DNA from 3 places in the Micromonospora sp. 050-3 genome. Region 1 is predicted to be linked to each of the others. Evidence: riboswitches for the same ligand, from Rfam matches in the RefSeq annotation. Region 1 holds a riboswitch; each other region holds the start of a gene.
What was found. A riboswitch is a leader RNA that binds a small molecule or an ion and turns the genes downstream of it on or off. The one in region 1 is predicted to bind cyclic di-AMP.
Positions count from the first base shown of each region.

Region 2: another riboswitch for cyclic di-AMP. It lies ahead of ACLJOK_RS26220 (C39 family peptidase); the one in region 1 lies ahead of ACLJOK_RS16350 (NlpC/P60 family protein).
Region 3: another riboswitch for cyclic di-AMP. It lies ahead of ACLJOK_RS01225 (coiled-coil domain-containing protein); the one in region 1 lies ahead of ACLJOK_RS16350 (NlpC/P60 family protein).

Region 1 is NZ_JAJPVX010000002.1:302,203-311,601, reverse strand. Features, by position in the region: gene ACLJOK_RS16395 (BTAD domain-containing putative transcriptional regulator) at 1-555, opposite strand, end outside; gene ACLJOK_RS16390 (LD-carboxypeptidase) at 764-1,702, shown strand; gene ACLJOK_RS16385 (class I SAM-dependent methyltransferase) at 1,790-2,479, shown strand; gene ACLJOK_RS16380 (2'-5' RNA ligase family protein) at 2,601-3,131, shown strand; gene ACLJOK_RS16375 (hypothetical protein) at 3,220-4,305, opposite strand; gene ACLJOK_RS16370 (SigE family RNA polymerase sigma factor) at 4,295-4,825, opposite strand; tRNA gene ACLJOK_RS16365 (tRNA-Gly) at 4,992-5,065, opposite strand; gene ACLJOK_RS16360 (pyridoxamine 5'-phosphate oxidase family protein) at 5,318-5,875, opposite strand; gene dcd (dCTP deaminase) at 5,975-6,553, shown strand; gene ACLJOK_RS16350 (NlpC/P60 family protein) at 6,627-7,667, opposite strand; cyclic di-AMP (ydaO/yuaA leader) riboswitch at 7,681-7,816, opposite strand; gene ACLJOK_RS16345 (N-acetylmuramoyl-L-alanine amidase) at 8,052-9,399, shown strand, end outside.
Region 2 is NZ_JAJPVX010000002.1:2,417,960-2,427,358, reverse strand. Features, by position in the region: gene ACLJOK_RS26230 (CDP-glycerol glycerophosphotransferase family protein) at 1-34, shown strand, start outside; gene ACLJOK_RS26225 (alpha/beta hydrolase) at 39-785, opposite strand; gene ACLJOK_RS26220 (C39 family peptidase) at 918-1,766, opposite strand; cyclic di-AMP (ydaO/yuaA leader) riboswitch at 1,999-2,140, opposite strand; gene ACLJOK_RS26215 (hypothetical protein) at 2,425-3,195, opposite strand; gene ACLJOK_RS26210 (hypothetical protein) at 3,328-3,750, opposite strand; gene ACLJOK_RS26205 (acyltransferase family protein) at 3,843-5,078, opposite strand; gene ACLJOK_RS26200 (glycosyltransferase family 2 protein) at 5,379-6,542, shown strand; gene pseI (pseudaminic acid synthase) at 6,676-7,728, shown strand; gene ACLJOK_RS26190 (hypothetical protein) at 7,890-8,417, opposite strand; gene ACLJOK_RS26185 (SDR family NAD(P)-dependent oxidoreductase) at 8,401-9,156, opposite strand; gene ACLJOK_RS26180 (AMP-binding protein) at 9,149-9,399, opposite strand, start outside.
Region 3 is NZ_JAJPVX010000001.1:246,611-256,009, reverse strand. Features, by position in the region: gene ACLJOK_RS01240 (alpha/beta fold hydrolase) at 1-141, shown strand, start outside; gene ACLJOK_RS01235 (HelD family protein) at 249-2,366, shown strand; gene ACLJOK_RS01230 (cation diffusion facilitator family transporter) at 2,474-3,391, shown strand; cyclic di-AMP (ydaO/yuaA leader) riboswitch at 3,535-3,666, shown strand; gene ACLJOK_RS01225 (coiled-coil domain-containing protein) at 3,672-4,736, shown strand; gene ACLJOK_RS01220 (hypothetical protein) at 4,878-5,417, shown strand; gene ACLJOK_RS01215 (SRPBCC family protein) at 5,494-5,961, opposite strand; gene ACLJOK_RS01210 (1-phosphofructokinase family hexose kinase) at 6,152-7,129, shown strand; gene surE (5'/3'-nucleotidase SurE) at 7,126-7,953, shown strand; gene ACLJOK_RS01200 (STAS domain-containing protein) at 7,972-8,334, opposite strand; gene ACLJOK_RS01195 (hypothetical protein) at 8,720-8,860, shown strand; gene ACLJOK_RS01190 (hypothetical protein) at 9,031-9,399, shown strand, end outside.

The DNA of each region.
Region 1 (9,399 bases):
GGGGTGCTCGGCCACCAGGTCGGTCAGCTCCGCGACAAGTTCCGGGCCGTGGCCGAGGCTGACCTCCACGTCGAAGCGATCCTCCAGGGCGGTCAGACGCAGCCTGTCGAATCGCGTGACCGCCGCGTCGAGCGCCGTGCTGTCGACCAGCCCGACGTCCTGCATCGCGGCACCGCGCCACAGGTCAAGGGCCTCACGCAACCGCCGTACCCGCTGCGGGCCCTCGTCATCGCGAGCCAGGCCGACGAGGCGTTCGAACCGTACGGCGTCGACGACGTCGGGTTCGACAATCAGCCGGTAGCCGTCCGCCTGTCCCTCGATCGACCCCTCCGGCAGCGCCTTGCGCAGCCGGGAAACCAGGCGGTGCAGGGCGTTCGCCGCGTCGGTGGGCGGATGTTCGCCCCAGATCCAGTCGACGAGGGTCCCCTTCGGGACCACGTGACCCGGGTTGAGCGCGAGAGCGGTCAGCAGCCCGCGCAGCCGCGCGCCCGGCACGTCGATGACGGTGCCGACGGCCGTGCGAACCTCGAATGGACCAAGCATCCCGACCTGCACCTGGCAGATCCTGCCATGAACATGAAAAGCATCCGGTTCTCCTGGAACCCCTACAAAATGAGATGCGCATCGGCTGGCACACCTGTTGGATCTCGACATGGTGCATGAGCTTGTTCGTCCTCGAAAGGCCCGCCCGGGGGACCGCCTCGCGGTCCTGTCGCCGTCCTTCGCCGCGGCCGGTGCCTATCCCGAGATCCACGAGCAGGCCATGCGACGGCTCGCCGACCTGACCGGCCTCGTTCCGGTCGAATACCCCACCACCCGCCAGGTAAGCGCGAGCGCGGCAGCGCGGGCGGCGGACATCAACGCCGCCTTCGCGGATCCCCAGGTACGCGGCATTCTCGCCGTCGTCGGAGGCGACGACCAGATCACTGTCATCCCCCACCTGGACGCCGACCTGGCCCGAGCCGACCCGAAGCCGTTCCTCGGCACCAGCGACAACACCAACCTGCACCACTGGCTGTGGGGCCTCGGTATCGCCAGCTTCTACGGCGGATCCTCCCAGGTGCACCTTGGCCCCGGGCCTGCCGTCGATGACATCCACGTCCGGTCGCTGCGAGCGGCGTTACTCACCGGGGAGCGGCTGGAGATCACCGATCCGGGTGAGTCCGAGGACATCGGCATCGACTGGGCAGATCCGCAGGCGTTGAAGTCCTTCGGAGAGCGCGAACCGACGGAGCCGTGGAGCTGGTACGGGCCGCGCCGCGCAGTCACCGGCCCCACCTGGGGTGGCTGTCTGGACGTCATCCAGTGGATCCTGACGGCGGGGCGCTTCCCGTTTCCTCCGGAGGTCGTGAACGGCGGGGTTCTGATGATCGAGACGTCGGAGGAGCTTCTCCCCGCCCGCGAGGTCGGCTGGATCGTCCGATCACTGGGTGAACGCGGTCTCCTCAGCGCCGTCGACGCGGTCCTGGTCGCCCGTCCGCCGGTCTCCGACCACGACCGTCGACCCGCGGCCGCGGATCGGGCACGCCTCCGCGAGCAGCAGCGGGACACGGTCGTCAGCGTGGTGAACCACTACAACCCCGAAGCGGTCATCTGCGTTGGCGTGCCATTCGGCCACACCAGACCGCAGTGGATCCTTCCCCACGGCGGCCCGGTCACCGTTGATGGCGTGGAGCGTCGCATCTTCGCCGACTACCGATAGGAGCTTTCCGACAACTATGAGGGCCAGGGGCGTGCCGCCGGGCGAAACCGGTTGCGGATCCGCTGAGCGGTCGGGGATCGTGCTCGGATGCCGACGGGGACCGGGTACCACGACGAGCTCGGTGAATTCTTCGCACAGAACGCGACCACCAGCCCCTACAACGCGTACACCGATCGGCCGGCAATGCTGGCGCTCGCTGGTGACGTCGCCGGTACGGACATCCTCGATGTCGGTTGCGGTGCCGGTCACTATGCGGCTGAACTGTTGGCGCGGGGCGCCCGGGTGACTGGCATCGACGCAAGCGCCACACTGCTCCGCCATGCGCACTCACGTGCCGTTCAGGCGCAGTTGCGCCTGCACGACCTGGAGCGGCCATTGGACTTTGCCGCTGACGCGTCCTTCGACGGGGTCGTCTGCGCGCTGGTCATCGGCCATCTGACGAACCGGCGGCAGTTGCTCACCGAGATGCGTCGGGTGCTACGTCCCGCCGGCTGGCTCGTCATCTCGACCACCCATCCGACGGCTGACTGGCGACACTTCGGCGGCTCCTACTACGACGATTCCTGGGTCGATCTGCCGCACGGGCCGGGCGCCCTCCACTTCCAGCGGATGACGCTGGAAACATTCCTCGGCGAACTCCTGGACGCCGGATTCCTACTGGAGAAGCTCGTCGAGCCACGGCCGCGCGTCGAACTCCGCAAGGTCAACGAGGACGCCTACGCCCGCCTCACCGAACGGCCGTCCTTTCTCGCTGCCCGAATGCGTTCTCGGAACTAAAAGGGTTCCTGCACACCACGCCTGTCTGACTCTCCTGCTGCCCGACGTTTGGTGGGTGCGGACCGCCCGGCGGGTGGTGAATCCGGTGGACCGGCACCGGCCGTGGTTGGAAACTGCAGGGATGGAACCGACACAGACGGCGCTCATCGTGCCGATACCCGAGGCCGAGGACGCGGTGGGCCGGTTCCGGTCATCGCTCGACCCGGCCGCCTCGTGGGGCGTGCCGGCGCACGTGACCGTCCTCTACCCGTTCCTGTCGCCGCAACAGATCAATGAGCAGGCCCTGGCGGCGCTGCGCGAGACCTTTGCCGGGATACCACGGTTCGACGTCGCACTGACGCACGTCGACTGGTTCGGTGACGCGGTCGTCTGGCTTGCCCCGCAGCCAGACCTGCCCTTCCGCGACCTCACCAAGGCAGTGTGGCAACGGTTTCCCGAGGCACCCCCGTACGCCGGGGCGCACAGCGACGTGGTGCCGCACCTGACCATTGGTCACGACGCCGCCAAGCCCGTGCTGAGCCACGCCGCGGAAACTGTCTCCGCGCACCTGCCGATCAACGCGGCCGTCGACAGGGTCCGGCTCATCGCCGGAACACCTGACGTCAGCCCGTGGCGCACCGTCTGTGAGTTCCGGTTGGGCACCCACCCTTAGCGGCGGCTGGTACGGGCTACAAGCGATCTCGGCATGACCTCCAGGCGCGGCCGGTGGCCGGATTTCCCCGGACGCCCCGCCCAACAGGTCACGGCTTGTCGATCAGCGCGATCAGTGCGGCGTCGCCCTGCGCGTTGATCACAGGATCAGGAGCGGCTCCCATTGTGACTCGACGGCAGCCGTCGAGTTCGACGTAGGTGTGCGGACCGCTGCCGGTCAACGGACTCAGCACCGCGAAGCGGCTGGCGTGGGTGTTGCACGGGTTCGCCGGCCCGGACGAGCGCAGCGCACCCTCGATCGCTGCCCGTCGGTCCTCCGGCAGCACCGTCCCGTGCGCGAAGTCGCCGGCTGGCATGCGGCTTCCCTGCCGATTCTCCGGCACGTCGTAGACGCAGAGGCGGACCTGCTGCCCGGCGGGGAGCGGCTCCGGCAGGGCCCCGGGACGGGCGTCAGGGTCGCTCGTCCTCGCCAGCGCTGTCATGTCGCAGCCCGCCGTGGGCGACTCGGCGAGCTGATGGGTTGCCACGGTGGTCAGCGGCAGGGCATGAAGGGCTTCACTGACCGTGTCGGGGAGATGGTTGTGGCAGGTAGCGAGTGGTATGCCGGGCCGTGTCCACCGGCCCTCCGCGTCGACGAGCGCGAGCCAGGGCGCCATCTGCAGGTTCGCCCGGCAGAGGCCGCCGGGATTCTGTGGCGCATCAGGCAGGCGGAGCACGGCGGCGAGGGCGGCGAGAGCGGCGGCGTCGTCGCTGCGCTGTTCCGCCACCAGCACGTCCTCGCCCCCGTTAGCGCGTTGCTCCAGCCGGCAGATGACGGCCTCGGCGGGGATGAAGTCATCGCCGAGGCGGGGCAGGGCGGCTGCCTCCTCGGTCCGGACATTGAAGCCGCGCTTGACCATCTCCGGTGCAGCCTCGACGCACGAAGTCCACTGCCCCTGTCCGCCGGAATCGCCCGCCATCGAGGGGGCACGGTTGCCATCGGTGAGGATCTGCGCCCCTCCGACGCCCAGCCCAACGGCCACGGCAACGGCAACGGCGAGCGCGGCGCTCCCGATCAGGCGCTGCCGGTGCCGGCGGACCCGCCTGGCCACCTCGACAACCCGATCTGGTGGCGGCGTCAGCGGGGGTACGGCGTTGGTCAACAGGAGCCTGATGTCCTCATCCTCACGCGTCACTTCTCGACCTCCAGGCGGCGAACAGCTCAAGATTCGGATCGGTACGCAGAATCCGTAGGGCACGGAAGGCCTGCACCTTGACCGTGTTGTGCGAGCAGCCGAGCACTTCCGCTGTCCGCTGCACCGTCAGGTCCTCGACGTAGCGGAGCACCACGATCGCCCGCTGCTGCCGGCTGAGCCGGGCCAACGCGCGGCGTACCGCGTCCCGATCGGCGGACTCACCGGCCATGTCGCCACGGGAGGGCTCGTCCGGTGGCTGGCTCGGAATCTCACTGCGCCAGCGCCGCCACCACGAGACGTAGGTGGTGAACAACGCTCGGCGCAGGTACGCCTCGGGATGCCCGGCACTCTTGATCGTGGCCCAGCGCCGCCAGACGTCCGCCAGGACCGTCTGCAACAGGTCCTCGGCCCGCCCGGCATCACCGGTAAGCAACCAGGCCGAACGCAGCAGTGCATCGGAGCGCGCCGCGACGAACTCGGCGAAGCCTTCCGGTGGCACCAGGTCCCGAGGTCGTTGCATCGTGTGTGTACCTCCCACCACTTGAACGCTGTGGAGGGCCAGCGAGGTTAACGCACGGACGGCCGGGGTTCGGGGCGTTCAGGGTCTTGTCGGCCGCGAGCGCTGCTGGCCGCAACAGCATCGAAGGCCCTGGCTGGGACTCTCGTCCTGGCCAGGGCCTTCGCAGTGGAGCGGGTGACGGGAATCGAACCCGCACTGTCAGCTTGGGAAGCTGATGTTCTGCCATTGAACTACACCCGCAAGCGGCACCACTGTACCCGAGTCGTCGGGCCCGTGCACCCAGGCACCCCCGCCGGCCGCGGCTGTCCGCGGACCGTGCCGCCGTGTTGATCCACTCGGTTTCCTGGAAGTCGGGGCATCCGGATCGCCGGGACACCGCGATATTGCGGAAGCCGAGTTGATCTTCCCGGGTGGCGGGGCGCGGGGCCCGCGCGGACGCCCGGTGCCGACTCCGGTACGACGGAGCCGGCACCGATGATCTTCCGACTGTGGTCAGGCGGCCGTGTACTGGACGTCACGGCTGAGGCGGGTCGGGCGCGCCTGCGGGACGGCGAGGGGCGCGGCCACCGCCGACGGGGCGTTTGGGTCGAGCCAGACCCGAACGGCCGGCCGACCAGGCGGGAGGCCCGGAATGCCCGCGATGTGCTGCTCGCGGCGGGTGAGCATCGCCACGTCGACGGTGAACTCGAAGAGCCGCCAGTCGACCTGCGGCTCCGCCCGGGCGCTCTGCGCCAGCTGCGCGACCCGGACCGGATCGGTCACCGGACGGGCCCGCCCCGCCACGTACGCCTCGTCGTCGCTCTCCTCAGCAGGGAACGAGTGCAGCGCGTAACGGCCGTCACGTTCAAGGTCGCGGCGCTTGGGTGAGTCGATGATGAAGCAGAACAGCCCCTCGGCGGTGATGACCGGGGAGACCGGATGGACGCGGGGCCCGCCGTCGGCGCGGACCGTGGCCAGATAGCCGAAGCCCGGCCCGTATTGCTGGAGGAGAACGCGGATCCCGTCGGCGAGTCGGGGCTCGTCGGCGGCGAATTCGGACCAGGAAGCCATGTGGGCATTCTATCGAACAAATGTACGAGCAGCGACCTCGACGCGCTGGTCACCGGCACCGAATCCGGCCACTTTTGGCAGCGCGGCTATGGTGGTCCGATGCTGCTCTCCGACCGCGACCTGGTCTCCGAGATCAAGGCCGGCACGCTGGGCCTGGAACCGTTCGAGCCCACCCTGGTCCAACCGTCCAGCATCGACGTCCGACTCGACCGGCTGTTCCGGGTCTTCAACAACCACCTCTACACCCACATCGATCCGGCCATGCAGCAGGACGACCTGACATCGGTGGTCGAGGTCCCCGACGGTGAGCCGTTCGTGCTGCACCCGGGGGAGTTCGTGCTCGCCTCGACGCTGGAGGTCATCTCGCTGGGTGACCAGCTCGCCGGCCGGCTGGAGGGCAAGAGCTCCCTGGGGCGGCTCGGGCTGCTCACGCACTCCACCGCCGGCTTCATCGACCCGGGATTCTCCGGCCACGTGACGCTGGAACTCTCGAACGTGGCGAACCTGCCGATCACCCTGTGGCCGGGCATGAAGATCGGGCAGCTCTGCATCTTCCGGCTCTCCTCGCCGGCCGAGCACCCGTACGGCTCGGTGGTCTACGGCTCGCGTTACCAGGGCCAGCGGGGGCCAACACCCAGCCGCGCCTGGCAGCACTGGCGCACCTGGCCCACCCGCTGAGGTTCACCCGCTAGCAACAAGACGACGAGGGCCCGCCGCGACGAATCGCGACGGGCCCTTCGGTCACCCAGGGTCAGCCTGGGCGGCCGTAGCTGTGGATCGGGCCGTCATCGACCTTCTTCATCTTGACCGGTTGACCGGCCTGCGAGGCGTGCACCACCCAGCCGCCGCCGACGTACATGCCGACGTGGTGGATGTCGCTGTAGTAGAAGACCAGGTCGCCGGGGCGCAGGTCGCCCTTGCTGACGTTCTTCGTGACCCGGCTCTGCGCGGCGGCGTTGTGCGGCAGCGACACGCCGGCCTTCGCCCAGGCGGCCAGCATCAGCCCGGAGCAGTCGTACGAATTCGGGCCCTCGGCACCCCAGACGTAGGGCTTGCCGATCTGTGCGCAGGCGAACTTGACAGCGGTGCCCGCAGCGCCGCCGGGGTAGCTGCCCGGGCAGGGCGCCGGGCGCAGTGGACCGCCGCCGCCGCTGCCGTACACCTTGAGACGCAGCTTCTGCAGGCGGTCGATCTCGTCGTTGATCTGCTTCTTCTTCGCCGCCAGCTGAGCTTCGGTGCGGGTCAGCTGGGCCACCATCTCGTCCAGCGGCGCCTTCTGCGCGGCCAACTGGTCGCGCAGGTCGGCCACCTGGCGTACGTCCTTCTGCTGGTTGTGCGCGAAGCGGTCGAGCATTTCGAGCTGGCCGACGACCTCGCTGGGCGACCGGCTGCCCAGCACCGCGTTGACCGTCGAGACGTTCTCGCCCTTGTAGGCGCGTACGGCCAGGGCGCTGACCTTGTCCATCGCGGCGTCGACCTGGCGCTCCAGCGGAGTGATCCGGGCGGCCAGCGCGTCGGCCTGCTTGCGCTTCGCGGCGAGGTCGGTGCGGGTGGCGTTGTGCCGTTCGATGATCGGTTCGAGCTTGTTCCAGTCGGCGTCGATCTGGCGCTCGATCTCGGCGACGGACGGGTCGGCGTGGGCCGCCGTGGCACTGCCGGTCAGGACGACGGCGATGCCGGCCAGCGCGGCGAGAGCGGTGGTGAAGCGGGACCAGCGTGGGCGCGGCACGATCGACGTCGGGCCGGCTGATGCCGACCGCTCGGACGACGGCCGCGGGGCATGGAGTGCCACCGGGGTCTCGTACTCCTTCTTCCTGACCGCCTACCGGGTTAGCTGACGGGTTCGGGCGGGAAGTCGGCGCCCTACCGCAGTGGCTGCGGATTCACCCCGAGGGACCTGGGTCCCCGGTTCGCTCGGAAACGACTCGGCGGTGTCGGTCCGTTACCGCCCGGGCTGGGCGGAGCTGCTGTCGGGCCGACAAATGACCAGAGTAGAGACGCCTGTTACCGATCCGCAACCCGTGCGGCCGTGACACTCCGTACGGATTGGACGAGGTCACCGACAGTGTGTGAAGAATTCTTTCCATCCACTTCGATAGATAGAAAGGTATTGACGTGACCTCCCGGACGGCGCGATGGTGACCTGACCTCACTCCGCGAGAATCTAGGGGGTTCGATGCACCATCCAACCCTGTCGGCCGGCTGGCGCGCACTGCTCGCCGCCACAGTGGTCGCCGCCGCGACAACGGTGCCACTCTCCGTCGGCCCGGCCGCCGCCGCGCCCACCACCGACCGCCAGCAGCAGTACGCCGCAGCGGCCACCGAGTACGGAGTGCCGGCCGTCGTGCTGCTCGGCGTCTCCTACCTGGAGTCGCGCTGGGACACCAACGCCGGCACACCGAGCACCAGTGGCGGCTACGGCCCGATGCATTTGACCGACGCCCGGCACGTGGCCGCCCTACCCGGGCGGGGCCACCACGACGCCGGTGCCGAGGATCCACGCGGCGACGACTCCCGTCCCGCCCGGGTGCCCGCGCCCCGCCCGGTCGAGGCCCCCGCGCCGTCCACCGCCGCGTTGCAGACCGTTGACGCCGCCGCCGCGTTGACCGGCGCCACCCCCGAGGCACTGCGCACCGACGCGGGCCTCAACATCCGGGGTGGGGCCGCGCTGCTGAGCGCGTACCAGAGGGATCTGGGCGCGCCGGTCGGCGCGGACACCGACCCGGCGGCCTGGTACGGCGCGGTGGCCCGCTACTCGGGCGCGGACAGCGCCGACGCCGCGGCGGCCTTCGCCGACGAGGTCTTCACCACCATCGGCGCTGGCGAAGCCCGGGTGACCGACGACGGCCAGCGGATCACCCTGCCGGCCCGTGCGGTACGGCCCGAGCGTTCCTGGTTGGACCGGCTGGGCCTGCGCCGGCTGGCCCGCCCGGACGGTGTGGAGTGCCCCCGCACCATCTCCTGCGAATGGATCCCGGCGCCCTACGAAGCGTTCGGCGACGGGGACTACGGCAACCACGACCTCTCCGACCGACCCGCGCGGCAGAAGATCGAGTACATCGTCATCCACGACACCGAGGCGAGTTGGGCCACGACCCTGCAACTCGTCCAGGATCCGACCTACGTGAGCTGGCACTACTCGCTGCGTTCGGTCGACGGGCACATCGCCCAGCACGTGAAGACCAAGGACGTCGGCTGGCACGCCGGCAACTGGTACGTCAACGCGAAGTCGATCGGGCTGGAGCACGAGGGCTTCGCGGCGCAGGGCACCTGGTACACCGAGGCGATGTACCGGACCTCGGCGAAGCTGGTCCGGCACCTGGCGCTGCGGCTGGGCATCCCACTGGACCGCCAGCACATCATCGGCCACGACAACGTGCCCGGCACCATCGCCTCGAACGTGCGGGGGATGCACTGGGATCCGGGCCCGTACTGGGACTGGACGCACTACTTCGACCTGCTGCACGCACCTCGACTGGACACCGGCACCCCGGCCACCGGGCTGGTCCGGATCGACCCGGACT
Region 2 (9,399 bases), 2.1 Mb from region 1:
GGCCGAGACACTGACCGCGTCCACACCGGCGTAGCCGCTCAGCGATACGGGTCGAGCAACGCCAGCACTGCGGCCGGGTCCTCCACGTGCGCGTTATGCCCGAGGCCGGGGAGGGTGGCGACCGGTACGCCGTACTCCTTGAGCTGTTCGTCGGTGACCATCGGGTCGTTCTCGCCGCGCGCCAGCACCACCGGCACGTCGGTCGCCGCCAGCAGCGCGGCCAGGTCGGGCTCGCCGACGGCGAAGGCGGCCGGGTCCATGGCGAGGCGCCACCGGCCGTCGACCTGGCGCAGCCCGGCGTCCACCACCGGGTGGTCGGGCGAGACCAAGCCGGCCAGCCCGGCGACCCGCAGGTAGCGGCGCGCCGCTTCGGTGCGGCTGGCGAACCAGCTCACCGGGCGGGCGGCGACCTCGGCGGCGCGGGTCAGCTCAGCGGGTGACCAGAGCGCCTTGATGCCCAGCCCGACCACAGCGTCCACCGGCGTCCCGGCCTCGCGGGCGGCCAGCGCCAGGCCGACCACCCCACCCAGCGAGTGCCCGAGCACCACCAGCCGGTCGTCGGGAGCGAGTGCCTGCGCGATCTGCTGGGCGAAGCCCACGAAGGAGTACGACGGCAGCGGCGACGCCCAGCCGTGGCCGGCGAGGTCCGGTGCCAGCCACCGCCCGGGCCAGTGCTGCTCGAGGTACGGCGCCCAGGGCAACCACACGTCCCCGGTCGCCCCCATGCCGTGCAGCAGCAGCAGGACCGGCCTGCGGCCGGCGTGACCACCCGTTTTCTCCACCACGGCCGCAGTCTCCCATGGTTCACGGCCTGGTACGAGAGCCGTCGATGACGGTTACGGCGGACCGCGCGGACAAACGCCGCGGGCGCCGGCCCCTTGTGGAGGACGGCGCCCGCGGCGGTCAGTGTGCCCGGGTCAGGCGGAGTAGCCCCGGCTGGCGATCCAGTTGGCCAGGTCGATCGTGGTGATCCAGTACGACGGGTCGGCCGGGTTCGCCGAGTCGGCGATCCGCACGGTGCGACCGTTGTCCTTGTAGCCCACGACGGCGATGTAGTGCCCGCCACCGTAGGAGTGCCAGCTGCCGTCGGTGTCGGTGGCGTCCCCGACGACGTTGGCCACCACGCCCCGCCCGTCGGTGATGGCCTTCACCACGTCGGCCTGGAGCCGGTCCATCTGAGCCGGGCTGGGCGCGCCGAGGAACATCCGGGTCCGGTACGGGGAGCCCTTCACCTCGGCGTTGAGCACCCGGGTGGTGTCCTCGGCCGAGTTGGTGCCCATCTCGGTGGTGCCCAGCTCGGCGCCGAGCTCCTCCTGGGTGCGGTCGATGCCAGCGGCGCTGAGCGCGTTGCGGGTGGCCGCCGGACCGCAGTTGTAGTAGGTGTTCTGCGCCTCGTAGTCGTAGTCGAGCACCTTGGTCGCGGGCGGCTTCGGCGGCTGCGGCTTGCGGGTCAGGTCAGGGTTGCTGCTGGCCTTGGCCGCGGGGGACGCGGCGCTGGTGGCCGGGGCGGCGGTGGTCGGCGCGGCGCTGGCCGAGGGGGACGCGTCCCGGACATCGCCGCGGGAGGCGGCGACGTCGCTGCGCATCTCGGCGACAGTGGTCGCGGTGCGCTGGCCGGCCGGGGCGTCGTCGGCAGTGGTGAGCAGGGCGCCGGTGGTGGTGGCGATCGCGAGGGCCGCGGCGGACGCGGCGACGATCTGGTACGGGCGCTCGGTGGCGAGGCGGCGGAGCTGACGCTTCAGGGTGTGCTTCACGGGGTCCTCCACGGGTCGGGGGGAGAGCGGCACACCGGGGCCGGACCGGCATCCGGGCAGGCGCCAGCGCGCGGACCGTGGTCCGCGGATGGTGAACCGCTCAGGGGAACGCCCGGCGCGGCCGGGCGGGAAAGGCGATGACCCGGGGGTCAGCTCACCGTCACTGGACGAATGAGCGGGTGCACCGCCGCGCCGTGGAGGCGAGGGAACAACCGAGGGGTGGAAAGGTGCTGCACGAGGACGGGACTCCTTCCGACACCGCCTACCGGGTTAGCTGACGGATTCGGGCGGGAAGATCGCCCTACCGCGGGCCGTGGCTCGCGGATTCACCCCAGACTTACTGATGGGTCCCCGGCTCGTTGATCACGATTAAGCGGGTCGATGCGGCGTCGCGTCTTGCGATCGGTTACCGCACCGGACGAGACGACACTACTGGCGTCTCAGCGCCCTGCCAAGCCAGGTTCACCTGCGTAAACCCCAATTGGCGCGACAATTTCTGCGCGTATTGCCGATGATGTGACTCGATGGGACAACCGGTTGCGGTGACGCCTACGGGCGACAACCGGACAGGCCGCAAAGAACGCGACCACAATCGCGGGAACAATGCCGCCGATCGCGCCGCACGTCCGATTTCGCAATGGGGTGACCGGCCTCACATCACGGATTGGGCTCAACCCACCCGGGCCGGGCGCCACAGTGCCACGACGGCGGGACGCAACGCCCCGGCCACCGTCCGACGCGCGGGCACCGGGGCGGGGCGGAGCCGGGCCGCCGCCGCGTACGCCTCCTCGGCGAGGGCACGAGCCGACTCGGCGGCCAACTCCGCGTCGCGCCAGGCGGCCCGCTCACGGTCGGCGGCCACCTGGTAGTCGGCCAGCCGCGCATCCCGGATCACCCGGCTGATCAGCACCTCCTGCTCGACCGGGTGTCGCCGGGGATCCCAGCCGCGCCGGTGCCCGAACACGTCGCCGAGCTGTGCCATGGTCAGGTCGCCCCGCCAGTACGCCGCCATCGCCGCTCGGTGCAGATAGCGTTCCCGGGCGGCGTACTCGGCGGGGGTGTGCGGGGTCTGTGGGGTGGGCAGTGTCCCGACGCCCGCGAAGCGGCGCGTGGCGGTGTCCGCCTCGTCGTACCCGATCCAGGCCCGCTCCAGCTGCTCCTGAGCGGTCAGCCAGGCGGCGCGCCACCGCTTGGCGGTGGTGGCCGCGCCGGCCGCGGCGACGGCCACCTCCTCGGCGTAGCGGCGCAGGTCGACGGCCTCGGCGGCGGCCAGCTCCCGAGGAGTGGGCCCGGCCGGGAGCGGGTCGTCAGTGGGCCGGTCCCGTTCGGGGCGGGCGGCCAGCACGGTGAGCAGGCCCAGGGTCAGCAGGAACAGCGTCGACCAGATGGCGGCGGCCTGCGGCACCTCGGTTACGAACTGGTAGAAGACGACGGTCTCCATGGTCGGCACCTCGGGGAGAGAGCAGTGCGATGGGGAGCCGCGCCGGCCAACGGGCCACTGTGGGCCACGGGTCGGCGGGTCCGGGAGCTGTGGGTCGACAGGGCGCGGTGACGGGACGGTCGTCCCGGTGGCTCAGCGCCCGGGTGGGGCCCGGGAAGCCCGACCGCTCGGACCGTCGACGAGGGGCAGCCGGTCAGATTCGGCAGCGCGGACCGACAGCACGCCGGACGCGATGGTGCCCTGATCGCCGGGGAGCGCCACCGGCATGTCGACCGACCAGGTCGGGACCGGCTCCTCGGTGACCTCCGGAGGTATCGCCGGGGCCGGGCGGGCCGCACCGGGTGCTCCGGCGAGCCAGCAGGAGGCCGCCAGCGACCCGGCGGCGACCGAGGCCGACACCGCACTCGACGTTGGCACCGGGCCGGGCGTTGACGAGGCGGCCGTGGCCGGGCCTGCGCCGAGCGCCAGGGCCGCGACGACGGCGAGGCTGGTCAGCACCCGAGTCGCCCAGCGCGCCACCCACCACAGCGGACAGGTGAACGCGACCGGAAGCACGTCCCCACGCTACCGTCGCGCCGAGCCTGGCGCACCGACCACGGGCGTGTCGAACTACGCCGCGCCGACCCCTTTGACCAGGGTGGACGCTGTCAGCTCAGGTCGACGTACGTTGATCGAGCGCCGGTCTGACCGACAGCGCCGGCAGGTCCGTCGACCTCACCGCGGGCGCTGCTTCCGAGGTCTCGCGCGCCATCGTCGCCGGCCGCGCGTTGTCGGGGAACGGGCGCCGGACGGGCCGCACGGCGCGGCGCGAGCCGGCGCATCATCGGGGTTTCGACGAAGCGGTGCAACAGCCCGGCGAGGATCAGGGTCGCCGCCAGGAAGCCGAACACCACGGCCGGGCCACGCCAGCCCGCGAAGCCGATCCCCCAGGTTCCGCTCCAGCGCAGCACGCTCGTCATCACCAGCACGTGCACCAGGTAGAACGCGAACGAGACCTCACCGAGCCAGACCAGCGGCCGGGACCGCCACGGCGAGCGCCGACCCCGCACGTCCGCGTCCGCGGCAGCGGTGATCACCAACAGGTACGCGACAGCGAGCAGCGTGGTCCACAGCTCGGCGCGGATCCACTGCGCGGCCACCACCCAGGTGACCAGGAAGATCCCGGTGGCCACGGCCAGGTTGGGACCACGCCAGAGCCGGCGGCGCATCAACTCGGCAGCCACCGCGCCCAACCAGAACTCCAGCGACCGTACCGGCGGGAAGATCTGGGTGAACCACCAGCGGCTCACCTCCGGCACCAACTCCTGCGCCGGCCAGAGCGCGAGGATCAGCAGCGGCAGCGCGACGATCAGCGCCCAGAGCACCTTCGGTCGGGCCCGGCGCAGCAGCGGCAGCGCCAGCGGCAGACAGAGGTAGAAGAAGAACTCGCAGGACAGCGACCAGCTGACCGTGTTGATGCTGTAGAACCAGCCCGGCCGGGGATCCCACGCCTGCAACAGCAGCAGGTTCTCCAACGCCGCCGCCGGCAGGACCGGGTCGGCGAAATACCAGGCGACGCCCAGCGTCGCCGCGAACAGCACCAGGTGGTTCGGGTAGATCTTGGCAATCCGTCGCCGCCAGAAGGTACGCCGGGAGTCCCCCTCGCGGGCCGACCAGACCAGCACGAACCCGCTGAGGATGAAGAAGAACTGCACCCCGGAGAGGCCCAGGGTGAACAGCTCGTCAACCACTGCCTTGTAGTCCGGCTCGGCGATGATCCGCATGGTGCCGGCGTGAAAGCCGAAGACCAGCAGAGCGGCGATCCACCGCAGCCCGGTCAGCGAGGGCAGCCGGGGCGGGGCGGGTGCGGGTCGGGCGGCCGACATCGCGGCGACGCTCGTCATGCCGGGATCCCGGCGCTCGGCAGGGTCACCAGCACTGTCGTAGCCTCCTCGGCGCGGCGTCGGACGGCGCGACGGCGACGCCCACGACGACCCGGCAGGGCCGCACCGAGGCACCCTACCGGGTCACTCCCGGGTGAACCGGACGCATCCCACCCGCCCCACCAGCCCGCGTTTCCCCGGCCGGGAGACCGTCCACCGGCCCGGCGTTAACCTTCCGCTGGGCGGGAGTTCAGAGAGTCCACCATCGGCGGCAACGTCAGGTTCCGGGGCCGGCCACCCGGGTCGTTGAAGGTGGCGGACGTGGTCAATGAGCCGACGCACGCACCGCTGCTGAGCATCGTCGTGCCCGTGTACGGCGTCGAGGCATACCTGTACCAGTGCCTCGAGTCGATCCGGGCCGACATCCCGGCGGGCGAGTCGGACGCGGTCGAGCTGATCGCCGTCGACGACGCCTCCCCGGACGGCTGCGGCGACATGCTCCGCTCGTACGCGGTCAGCCGCGACGGCGTGCGGGTCGTGCACCTGAGCAGCAACGTGGGTCTGGGGCTGGCCCGCAACGCCGGGCTCGACGTGGCCACCGGCCGGTACGTCTGGTTCGTCGACAGCGACGACTGGTTGCCGCCGGGCACGATCGCGGCGGTGTTGGACCGGCTGCGCCAGCACCAGCCCGACGTGCTGATGCTCGACCACCTGCGGGTGCACGAGGACGGCCGGCGGGAGGTCGACGCGAGCAGCCCGCTGCTGCGCGGCATCACCGGCGTGACCCGGCTGGCCGACCAGCCGCACCTGCTGCGGGTGCAGCACACCGCCTGGAACAAGGTGGTCCGCCGGGACTTCATGGACGAGCTGGAGCTGCGGTTCTTCCCCGGCTGGTACGAGGACATCCCGTTCAGCCACCCTCTGCTGATCGGGGCCGAGAAGATCTCCGTGCTGGACCGGGTCTGCTACCTGTACCGGCAGGGCCGCCAGGGCGCGATCACCTCCACCCGCAGCGGCCGGCACTTCGACGCCTTCGCCCAGTACGAGCGGCTGTTGGACTGGGTCGCCCGGAAGCACCCGGACGAGCGGTTGCAGGCCGAACTGTTCGAGCTGATGATCAGCCACTACCTGGTGGTGGTGGGCAACGACGGCCGGCTGCACCCACACCTGCGGCGCGACTTCTTCCACCGGGCCGCCGCGCACTACCGTCGGTACCTGCCCACCGGCGGCTACCCGCTGCCCCCGGGCGTGACCGGGCTCAAGCACCGCCTCGTCGGGCGGGGTGACTGGTTGGCGTACTCGGCGCTGCGCCAGGCCCACCGGGTCGCTGGCCGCCTGCGTCGTCCCGGCCCGGTGGGCGGCGCCGACGGCGGTTCGCTCGCCGCCGACGAGGAGCCGGGGCGAGCGGCGAGCGCCGGGCCGACGCGCGACGGTGAGCTCGCGCCGGAGCGGCGCGACGCGCTGGCCGTCGGCCGGCTGCCGTGATCGACCCCACCGCCGAGCACGCCGAGAGCCGGGGCGGCTCCCGGCGCCCTGATGTCCCAGGTCGTCCGCCCGCCGGGTGGACGACGACAGCACCACCGCACCCCGGTGCGGACGTACCTGAGCAGAGGTCGGAATGACGGCGACAATCAAGATCGGACCGCACGCGGTCGGTGCCGGGGAGCGACCGTTAGTGGTCGCCGAGATGTCCGGCAACCACAACGGCGATCTGAACCGGGCGCTGGCCATCGTCGACGCGGTGGCCGCGAGCGGGGCGCACGCGCTCAAGCTCCAGACGTACCGGCCGGACACCATCACCATCGACGTCGACACCCCGGCGTTCCGGATCTCCAGCGGGCACGAGCTGTGGGGCGGGGAGAACCTGTACCGCCTCTACGAACGCGCGCACACCCCGTACGAGTGGCACGCCCCGATCTTCGAGCGGGCCCGCGAGCGTGGCCTGACGGTCTTCTCGTCGCCGTTCGACGCGACCGCCGTGGAGCTGCTGGAGTCGCTGGACGCGCCAGCGTACAAGATCGCCTCGTCGGAGCTGGTCGACCTGCCGCTGATCCGACTGGTGGCCAGCACCGGCAAGCCGATGGTGATCTCCACCGGAATGGCGACGGTCGCCGAGATCGACGCCGCCGTGCGCACCGCCCGGGACGGCGGCGCGGCGGGCATCGTCCTGCTGGCCTGCACCGCGTCCTACCCGGCGCCGCCGGCCGACAGCAACCTGCGCCGGTTGCCGGTGCTGGCCGGCGCGTTCGACGTGCCGGTCGGGCTCTCCGACCACACGCCTGGCATCGGGGTGGCGGTCGCCTCGGTGGCGCTCGGTGCCTGCTTCATCGAGAAGCACGTGACGCTGGACCGGGCCGACGGCGGTGTGGACTCGGACTTCTCGCTGAACCCGGCGGAGCTCACGGCCCTGGTCGCCGAGTCGGGCCGCGCGTACGAGGCGCTGGGTGGCACCGCGATCGGACCGACCCCCGCCGAGCGGGAGGGGCTGCGGTTCCGCCGGTCGCTCTTCGTGGTCGAGGACGTCCGGGCCGGTGACCCGGTGACCGCGCGCAACGTCCGCTCGATCCGGCCGGCCGGCGGCCTGGCGCCCGTGGAGATCGATCGGGTCCTGGGCCGCACCTTCGCCACCGACGTCCCCCGCGGCACCCCCCTGAGCTGGAACCTGATCTAACCGCCCCGCCCCGCCCCGCCCCGCCGCGCCCCGCCCCGCCCGACTGCCCGTGTCGATCATGGACTTGTGGTGGGCGTTTGGACCCCCGGTGCCTGCTTTGTTAGGCACCACAACTCCATGATCGACGGGTGCGGCGGGGTGGGGGTTGGTGGGGGTTGGGTCTACCGGGGTCGGCCGTTGGCAGCGGAACCTCGACCGTTGGGGGCGAAGCCGACGGTGACCACCAGGTCAGCCGTGCGCAGGGTTCGCCAGAGCGTCGAGCCGTCGGCCGGCGTACCCAGGCCGTGACTCCGCCACCAGGTCGCGATCGGCACGTCGGCCAGCTTGCAGAAGCACTCTGCCCGGGTCCACCGGGCCCAGAAGTCACCCGCGCCGAACCGGCGGGCCAGCGCCGGGGGCACCGGGGCGTCGGCGCGCTCCGCGTCGATGGCCACCCGCCAGCCGGGCGCCGGCGGGCCGTACCAGCCGACGCACCGTCCATCGTCGAGGTGACTGCGGGTCACCGCGTCGGCCATCGCGGCCGGCGACCCGATGCGCAGATGCCGCTCGGCGGCGGCGAGCAGCCCCGGCACCGGACGCGGCACAGCGGCGTCGCCCACTCCCGACGACGGGGCCCGCCCGGTGGGGCCGGCCCGCCGCGCTGGTCGCACCGGGAGGGAACCCGGCAGCAGGTCAGATGGCGGCGGCACCGTCCACCACTATGACCTGGCCGTTGATGTTGGTGTGCTCCCGCAGCAGCATCCGCACGACCGGGGTCACCTCCACCGGCTCGGTCAGGTGACCGGTCGGGGTGCGGCGCACGATCTGGTCGAGCTGGGTCGGGCCGAGTACTGCGGACATCTCCGAGGCGAAGAAGCCGGGCGCGACCGAGTTGACCAGCATCCGGCCGCCCAGTTCGCGGGCGAGCGAGCGGGTGGCGGCGTCCATGCCGCCCTTGGTGGCCGAGTACGCGACGAGGCCGGGGAAACCGCGCTGCCCGCAGATCGAGGTGATGTTGACGATCCGCCCGCGCAGCCCCTTGGCGAGCATCCGGCGGATCACCAGCCGGGTCAGCTGGAGCGGGGCCGTCAGGTTGGTCTCGATGATCCGGGCGATGTCGTCGGTGGCGGTGTGCGCGTGCAGGGAGTCCTGTCCCATGGCGGCGTTGTTGACGATGCCGTCGATCGGGCCGAGGCGCTGCTCCACCTCGCGGACGAAGCTCTGCGCGGCGCGCAGGTCGGTGACGTCCACCGAGCCGACGTGCACCCGGTCGGGGTGCTCGGCGGCGAGCTTCTCCAACTCCGGGGTGATGGTGCGGGCGAACGCGGCCACGCGTACGCCCGCGTCGAGCAGGTCGGTGACGATGGCCAGGCCCAGGCCACGGGAACCGCCGGAGACGAGGACCACGGAGCTGGGCGGGACGAGCTGGGTGTCGGCGGGCTCAGACATCGCTCTTCAGGGTCTCCTTGACGGGAATGTCGGTCAGGACGCGAATGCGGCGCGGCACCGCGTGCTCGGGAAGCCGGTCGGCGCACCAGCGGACCAGCGTGGCCTCGTCCGGCACACCGGTGTCGGCGGCGGACGGGTCGGCGGCGAGGACCACCTCGGCGACCACCATCCGCCCGAGCACCGGGGCGCGGCGGCCGGTCACCCGGGCCCAGGCCACCGCCGGATGACCGGCGAGCACACCGC
Region 3 (9,399 bases), on a different contig from region 1:
GTCTGTCCGGGCGCCGGGCACATGCTGATGATGGAACGGCCGGAGGAGGTGAACACCGCGCTCAGCGGCGTGCTGCGGCGGGTGCTCGCCGAATCGCCGCCGGCCCGCAGTGGCGCGATCCCCGCCGAGGCGGGTGCCTGAGTACGTTCGCGCACCTCGGGCGCGGCGGGTCGGGCCCAGGGCCGTACTCTTCTCGGTTGGCCCGCGCGGTTCCCGCCGCCTGCCGGCGACCTCTGAAGGAGCGTGCGTTGACCGACCAGACCGGCCTGGAGCAGGAGATCGCCGTCGAGCAACGACACCTCGACCGGGTGTACGCCCGACTGGTCGAGCTGCGGCAGTCGGCCGTCCGCGCCGAGCGTGACGGTTACCGGATGGCCCGGGTGGGCACGCACGGCTCCCTGGTCGAGCGCGACGCGATGGTCTTCCACGCGGCGCAGCGGCGGCACACCCTGGACGCCGAGCACGAGGGGCTGGTCTTCGGCCGGCTGGACCTGCGCGACCGTCAGGTGCTGCACGTCGGGCGACTGGGGATCCGCGACGAGAACGCCGTCACGCTTGTCGTCGACTGGCGCGCGCCGGCCGCCGCCGCCTTCTACCAGGCCACCCCGGCGCAGCCGCTGGACGTGGTGCGGCGCCGCACCATCCAGTCCCGCGCCGAGCGGGTCACCCGGATCGAGGACGACCTGCTCGACCCGACGGCAGCCCCGGAGGGCATGACCGTCGTCGGTGACGGCGCATTGCTGGCCACCCTCTCCAAGGCCACCGGCCGGGGCATGCGCGACATCGTGGCGACCATCCAGCGGGAGCAGGACGAGGCGATCCGTTCGCCCGGCTCCGGGGTGACGATCGTCGCGGGCGGCCCCGGCACCGGCAAGACCGCTGTCGCCCTGCACCGGGCCGCGTTCCTGCTGTATTCCGACCGCAGCCGCTACGCCGGCGGCGGCATCCTGGTGGTCGGCCCGTCGTCGGTCTTCGTCGAGTACATCGGCTCCGTGCTGCCGTCGCTCGGTGAGGACGCCGCGACCCTGCACTCGCTGGGCACCCTCTTCCCTGGGATGACCGCCACCCGCCCCGACCCGCCCGAGGTGGCGGCGGTGAAGGGCTCACTGCGGATGCGCCGGGTGCTGGAGCGGGCGGCCCGCGACGCGGTGCCGGGCGGCCCGGGTGAGCTGCGGCTGCTCTACCGCGGCACGCTGCTGCGGCTGGACCGGGCCGCGCTGGACCGGATCCGGGACCGCGCGCTGCAACGCGGCGCACGACGCAACGAGGTGCGCCGGGCCGGTTTCGACGGGGTGTTCGCCGCGCTCTGGGCGCAGGCCCGTGAGCTGAGCAGCGGTCGGCTGCCGGAGCAACCGGCCTTCGAGGCGGAGATCGCCGAGCGGGCGGAGTTCCGGGAGTTCCTCAAGGCCTGGTGGCCTCGGCTGCACCCCCGGCACGTGCTCGGCTGGTTGGCGCAGCCGGATCGACTGCGCCGGTACGCCGGGGGGATCCTCTCCTCGGCGGAGATCCGGCTGCTCAACGCCGCGTACCGGAACCTGGACTCGGCCGGGCTGACCATCGCCGACGTGGCGCTGCTCGACGAGTTGGACGCGCTGCTCGGTAAGCCCGCGCAGCCAGCCCGCGCGCGACGCGATCCGTTCCAGCTCGCCGGCGGCGTCCGCGAGCTGAGCACCCTCGGTGAACGGCAGCGGGCGGCCCGCGCGGCGGCCCGGGAGCGTCCGGAGGACTACCGGGAGTACGCGCACGTGGTGGTGGACGAGGCGCAGGACGTCTCGCCGATGCAGTGGCGGATGATCGGTCGACGCGGCCGACTGGCCTCCTGGACAGTTGTGGGCGATCCCGCGCAGACCGCGTGGACCGGCGATCCGGAGGAGCTGACCCGAGCCCGCGACCAGGCGCTGGGCCGGCGCAAGCGACACGACTTCACGCTCACCACCAACTACCGCAACTCGGCGGAGATCTTCGCGGTGGCGGCGGCGGAGATCCGCCGGCTCTACCCGGACCTGCCACTGCCGACCGCCGTGCGCTCCACCGGCGTCGAGCCGATCGAGCTGGTGGTGCCCGCGACGGGGTTGGAGACCGCGACAGTGGAGGCCGCCGCCGGCCTGCTGGCCGAGGTGGAAGGCACGGTCGGGGTGATCACGCCGGTCCCCCGCCGGGACGAGGTCGCCGGTTGGCTCGGCGCGCTCAGCGCGCCGAGGTTGCAGGTGGTGACCAGCCTCGAGGCCAAGGGCATGGAGTACGACGGAGTGGTGCTGGTCGCCCCGAGCGAGATCCGGGCGGATCCGGGCGCCGGGGTGCGCACCCTGTACGTGGCGCTTTCCCGGGCCACCCAGCGGCTCACCACCATCGACCCGACCGGCTGACAGGTGCGGACTGCCGCCAGCGGGAGGGCGCCGCCCGCACACTTGCACACATTGCGATGTGAACATATATTTGACCGGGTCCCGACCAGCGGCGGAAGGTGGTTCTCGTGGGCGCAGGTCATGACCACCACCATGGGTCCGTCGCCAATGCCGCACACCAGCACCGAGGTCGACTCTGGGCGGCATTCGGGCTGCTCGCCACCCTGATGGTGGTCGAGGCGGTGGTCGCCCTGCACACCGGCTCGCTCGCCCTGCTCTCCGACGCCGGGCACATGTTCACCGACGTGCTCGGCATCGGGATGGCCCTCGCCGCCATCACGGCGACCCGGCGGGCCACCGGCGACCCGCAGCGCACCTTCGGGCTCTATCGACTCGAGGTGCTCGCCGCGCTGGCCAACGCCGTCCTGCTCTCCGGCGTCGCCATCTACGTGGTGATCGAGGCGATCCGCCGTTTCGGCGACCCGCACCAGGTCATCGCCGGCCCGATGCTCGCGGTGGCAGTGCTCGGCCTGCTCGCGAACATCGCCGCCTTCGCGCTGCTGCGCGCCGGTGCCCGCGAGAGCATCAACCTCCAGGGCGCTTACCTGGAGGTGCTCGGTGACCTGCTCGGCTCGCTCGGCGTCATCGGCGCGGCGCTGCTCATCACCGTCACCGACTGGTGGTGGGCCGACCCCCTGGTAGCGGTCGCCATCGGCGTGTTCATCCTGCCGCGCACCTGGCGGCTGGCCCGCGCCGCCATCCGCATCCTGGTGCAGGCCGCCCCGGAGCACCTCCAGGTGACCGCCGTGCACGACCGGCTGGCCGCCGTCCCCGGTGTCGTCGAGGTGCACGACCTGCACGTCTGGACGCTCACCTCGGGCATGGAGGTGGCCTCCGCTCACCTGACCATGGCACCCGGCGCGGAGGTCGGTGCGGTGCTCACCGCGGCGCGTACGGCCCTGCACGACGACTTCCGCATCGAGCACGCGACGTTGCAGATCGAGCCCGGCGCCGCCTCCGGAGCGTGTGGCTCCATCGAGTGGTGAGTGCGGCTTCGGAGCATTCCTCGACTTTCGTCGTAATTTTCCGTGGTGACGCACGCACCGTCCGTCACATTGGCTGCAGCGGCCCCATCGGCACCGGTAGGCTCGGTCCCGGCCTCCACCAGGCGGCGCCCTCCCGGCGCCGGTGGTGGTCGCCGCCTAATCGCCCAGCTGGGCGAACCGGGGAACCATGTTCCTGGGGTGCATCCGCGTCAGCGGTAGGGATCTTCCGTCCCGAACCCGTCAGCTAACCCGGTCGGCGGCTGACGGAAGGACATGCGCAGTGGCACCAGCACGACCACCCGCCGCCCGACTGGCGGCCCTGATCGTCGCGATGTTCGCCCTCGGCGTCGCGCTTCCGGCCGGCACCGCCTCGGCCGCTCCCCCGACCGGCCAGCGGGCCGCCGCACCCGACTCCGACGAGGAGGGCGGCACCCCGGCTTTGCGCGCCCAACTCGAGGCGGCCAGCAAGGGCTACCTGGATGCGAAGCGCGCCCTGGACACCTCGGTGCAACGGCAGAAGCAACTCGCCACCCAGCTGAAGACCATTGAGGTCGAGATCGACCAGCGCAACGGCAAGGTCGGCGAGATCGCCGAAGTGGCCTACCGCACCGGTCGGCTCGGTGCGATGTCGGCGCTGCTCAACAGCAACACTCCGGAAGGCTTCATGGACCGGGCGGCCGCGCTTGACGCTGTGGCGGCCAACGAGGACCGGGTGCTGCGCGACCTGCTGAACAGCAAGGACAAGGCCAACCGCACCCGGGTCGCCCTGGACGGCGAGATCAACGAACAGCGCAAGCAGGTCGCGGTGATGGCCAAGCGCAAGGACCAGGCCGAACGGGCCCTGACCGTGGCCACCACACCCAAGCCGCAGACCACCGCCGACACCGACTCCAACCGGGGCACCTCCAGCGCCAACGCGACGGCCGCGCCGCGCAACTCGGACGGCTCCTGGCCCTCCGAGTCGTGCAGCGTCAACGACCCCACCCCGGCCAGCGGCTGCATCACCCCACGCACCCTGCACGCGCTCAACCAGGCCAAGGCCGCGGGCTTCACCCGGTACGTCTCGTGCCACCGCCCCAGCGGCTCCGGTGAACACCCGAAGGGCCGGGCGTGCGACTTCGCGGCGCAGAAGGGCGGCTTCGGCGGGAACGCCACCGGCGGCGACAAGACGTACGGCAACAACCTGGCGGCGTACTTCATCCGCAACGCGGACCGGCTCGCCGTGCTCTACGTGATCTGGTACAGGCAGATCTGGCTGCCCAGCAGCGGGTGGAAGTCGTACAGCGGGGCGCACGGCACCCCGTCCACCGACCACACCAACCACGTACACCTGTCGGTCTACTGACCCACGCGTCGTGATGCCTGTGAGCCGTCGTGATGACTCACAGGCATCACGTGCGTCCGGGCCCGGCTACGTCGCCGGGCGTACCCCTGATGTCGTCGCTCGTCGGACGACCCGGCCGCGGTCGGCGGGCAGCATCGCGGTATGCCTCGGATCCGACCCACCACCCGCAAGGCGCTGCTCACCCTGCACCTCGTCACCTCACTCGGCTGGCTCGGCACCGACCTGGTGCTGCTCACCCTCGGCATCGCCGTGCAGCGGGGCGCCGACCCGGCTGTGGTCTATCCGGTCACGGCCCTGGTCGGCACGGTGCTGTTCGCGCCGCTGAGCGTCCTGGTCTGGCTGATCGGAGTCGCCAGCTCGCTGCTCACCCCGTGGGGCCTGCTGCGCCACCGCTGGGTGCTGGTCAAGCTCGTGCTCACCACTGTGATGGTCGGACTGGTGCTGTTCCTGCTCACCCCGAACCTGCGCCACGCCGGAGTGGTCGGCGCTGCCCTGCCCGCACGGGATCGCGCCGACCTGGTCATCGCGCCGGCGGTGTCGACCAGCCTCATGATCATCGCGACGGTGCTGTCCACCTACAAGCCGTGGGGCCGCCGTCCCGCCCCCCGCCCAACCCGCCCGCGATCTCCCCTCCCCCATCCCGTCGATCATGGAGTAATGGTGCCTGGTTCAGACCGATAAACGAACTTCGTCGCCCACCACAACTCCATGATCGGCGAGCAAGGGCGAGGCTGGGCACGTGAGCCGGCGGGGCGGGTCAGGCCGGGTTTGGGGGGGTGCTGGTGCGGTCTAGGGCCGTGCCCAGGCGGGTGGCTAGGGCCAGGTGGGCGGCTTGGGCCTGGCGGAACGCGTACCGGAACAGTGGCGTCGGCGCGGTCAGGGTGATCTCGACGTCGATGCGGACCAGGCCGTCCGGTTCGGCGCGTAGTCGGGTGTGGTTGCGCACTGTGGTGGCCGGCCACTGACGGGCGACCATGACGATCTCGTCGGCCTCGCTGATCAGCACGTCCGCGTGGTAGGTGGTCCGGAAGCGCAGCGGACCGGCCGCCAACTGGTCGTTGATCGTGTAGCTGGCCTGGGCGCCGGGTCGGGGCGGCACCCGGCGGACCCGGACGATCAGCGGATGCAGCTCGCCCTGCCGGGTCAGGTCGCTGAGCAACGCCGCCGCCTCGGCGGGTGAGCACCGGGCCTGGACGGTGTAGCTGAAGGTATCGCTGCTGAGCACACCGTCTCCTGCCGTCGTTGGTCGCCCGATCGTCCCGTACCGATGTCTGGCTGGCAACGCCCCACGTCCCCTCAGCGCCGCGCCGGACCGGGCAGATGCGGCGACCTGTCACCCCCTGCGCCATTAAGGTCGGTTAGTACAAAATCTTCCGAAGATGCCGGAGGGCGGCCAGCATGAACGGCGACGACTGATGAGTGGGCACGTGATGGTCTTCGCACCCACTCCACAGCTGACGGTGACCGTGGACCAGCCCAACGACCACCCCGAGCTGCACCTGCACCCCGGCGGGCAGGGCGTCTGGCAGGCCCGGATGGTGATCTCCCTCGGTGTCGACGTGGTGCTGTGCGCCGCCCTCGGCGGTGAGATCGGCCAGGTGCTGGAGCCGCTGCTGGTCAGCGAGGGCGTGGACCTCAAGGTGGTGGTCCGTGACTCCGGCAGCGGCGGATACGTGCACGATCGCCGCGAGGGCTCCCGGCAGGAGATCGCCGACGTGCCCGGGCAGCCGCTGAGCCGGCATGAGATAGACGAGCTGTACAACCTCGCCCTCGGCGAGGGCCTGCGGGCCTCGGTGAGCATCCTCAGTGGGCCGAACGAACCGTGGCTCGTACCAGCCGACCTGTACCGACGCTTCGCCGCCGACCTCGGCGCGAACGGCGGCCGGGTGGTGGTGGACCTCTCCGGCGATCACCTCGGTTCGGTGCTGGAGAGCGGGGTGTTCTTCCTCAAGGTGAGTCACGAGGAGTTGATCCGCGACGGTCGCGCCCGCAGCGACGACACCGAGGAGTTGACCCGGGCCATGTACGAGCTGCACGCGGGCGGCGCCGAGACTGTGGTGGTGAGCCGCGCCGACCAGCCAGCGTTGGCGCTCATCGACGGGGAACTGTTCCAGGTCGAGATGCCGAGGCTGGAGGCCGCCGACCCGCGTGGCGCGGGTGACTCGATGACCGCCGGAGTGGCGGCCGTCGTGGCCAGGGGCGGTGACATTCGGACCGCCATTCGCACCGGCGCCGCCGCTGGCGCGCTGAACGTGACCCGGCACGGCCTGGGCACCGGGCGGCTGGACTCGATCACCGGCCTGGTGGACCGCGTCCGGCTGGTGCCGGCGGACAGCCGGCAACAGGAGCGGACCACCCCGGACGAGTTGGCCGAGCGGGTGGTCGAGCGATGACAGTTCGGGTGTTGATCACCAATGACGACGGGATCGCGGCGCCGGGCATCCAGGCACTGGCCTGGGCTGCCCGGCAGCGAGGCCTGGACGTGGTGGTGGCCGCGCCGATGGAGGAGGCGAGCGGCACCAGCGCCGCGATGAGCGCGATGGAACGCGACGGGCGAGTCGTCGTGAACGAGCACCCGCTGCCGGACCTGGCGGGTGTGCCGGCGTACGGGGTCGCCGGGTCACCGGGCTTCATCACGCTGATCGCCCTGCACGGGGCGTTCGGCCCACCGCCGTCGGTGGTGCTCTCCGGCGTCAACCGGGGCGCCAACGCCGGCCGGGCGGTGCTGCACTCCGGGACCGTGGGCGCCGCGTTCACCGCCGCCACCAACGGCTGCCGGGCAATGGCGGTCTCCCTGGACGTGCTCTCCGCCGGCGAGGCGACGGCCGCGAGCGGTGGCGCCGCCGTGGACGCCGCCGCCCGGGTACGCGACGCCGAGCGGCACTGGAGCACCGCCGCGCGGGTCGCCCTGGATCTGCTCCCCCGGTTGACCTCCGCGCCGATGGAGAGCGTGCTCAACGTGAACACCCCGGACCTGCCGCACGGGCAGCTGCGCGGGGTGCGGCGCGGGACCCTGGCCAGCTTCGGTCAGGTGCAGATGACGGTGGCCGAATCCGGCCACGGGTTCGTCCGTACCTCGCTGGAGGAGCCGGGGCAGGCCGCGCAGCCGGGCACGGACGTGGCGTTGCTCGCCGCCGGGTACGCGTCGGTGACGGCCATCCGAGCGGTCACCGAGGCGACCGACATCGACCTGACCGGTCTGGACGAGCAGCCCTGACAGAGACGCCCGGTGCGCTCAGGCGCCGGGCAGCACCTCGGGGGTGGCAGCGCCGGCGAAGTAGGGCTCCGGGGCGCCGAAGAGGCCGAGCAGGCCGGTCACCCAGAGCTGTCGGTGCACGAACCGGCTCGGCTCGGTGACCACCAGCTTGACGTCGCTGACCTCGGCTGTCTGGAAGCCGGCGACCATGGCGCTGATGCCGACCGAGTCGATGAAGGTGACCAACCTCATGTTGAGTTCGATGCGCAGCGGGCGGCCCTTGGCCAGCACCTCTGCGATCGCTTCGCGCACCTCGTACGCTGTGTCGACGTCGATCTCGCCCCGCGGGGCTATCTCCACGACACCACCGGACAGAACCGACTTCACGATCGACAGGCTCACGCGAGCACCTCCACCCGCCCGTCCCCCGGGCGCCTCATCAGTACGCGGGCCGCGACCGAGAGTATTCCTCCGACGGCCTCGGTCGCCACCCCTCGGGATGAGCAATTCGCGGATCCGGGCCCACAAAGCGACCCATATCCGTACTTTTCAGTATCTGATTACTCAAGACTTTTCGTTATCTGAGCACCGCCGATCGGTCGTGACCGACGCACCGCCGAACCAGGGTAGCGGTCCGGACCCGGCGCACCCGACAAGCGGCTCAGGACGTACGCCTGCCCCGTGTGCCGTCGGCGTGTCGCCCACCGCTGGCCGGCGCGATCCGCGCCGCCGGTTGCCGACACGCCCTAGCATCGGCCGGGACACCACGCGACGGAGAGGATCTTCAATGATCAAGCGACTTGCCGGACTGGCCGGCGTCGGTGTTCTACTCGCCCTCGTCCTGGCCTGCGGTTTCGGTGGCGGAGGCGATGATGACGACGATGACGACGACTTCGCCCGAGGTGTCGCCGTCTCAGCGGTGCGCTGAGTCGGCTGGCACGCCGGGCTCCGGAGCGCCGAGCTACCGGTGCTGCGCGGAGGTCGGGGTTTGCGTCCGGCTGACGCGGGGCACTGCGGGGTAGGCGACACCGTGACGCGCTGGAAAGACGCCGAAGTCCGAAGTGGCCGGCGGCTTCGGCACCTGAGGAGGTAACCACGATGTTCGGAACCAACCTGCTGGACCGTCGCAGCAAGCCGGAGCGGATTGCGGACCAGGCTTGGGAGCACCTGCTCTCGGCCGTCAGCTACGCCGGGGACAGCGTGCGGGACACCGCCCGCTCGGCCCGCCAGAACAGCAGCGACCTCGCCGACGGGGCGGGCGACCTGGTGGGATCCGCTGCCGACGAGGCGCGCCGCCGTGCCTCGCTGGCCTTCGACGCGCTCGCCGGCCGCCAGCCGGCACTGCCCTGGACGCTCCTGATCGGCGCCGCACTCGTCGGCGCGGCGGTCGGCTGGGCTGTCGGCTCCGCCGCTCGGGCCGCCGGCAGCCGGGACGACCGCGCCGTCGACGACGTGGACTTCGTCGAC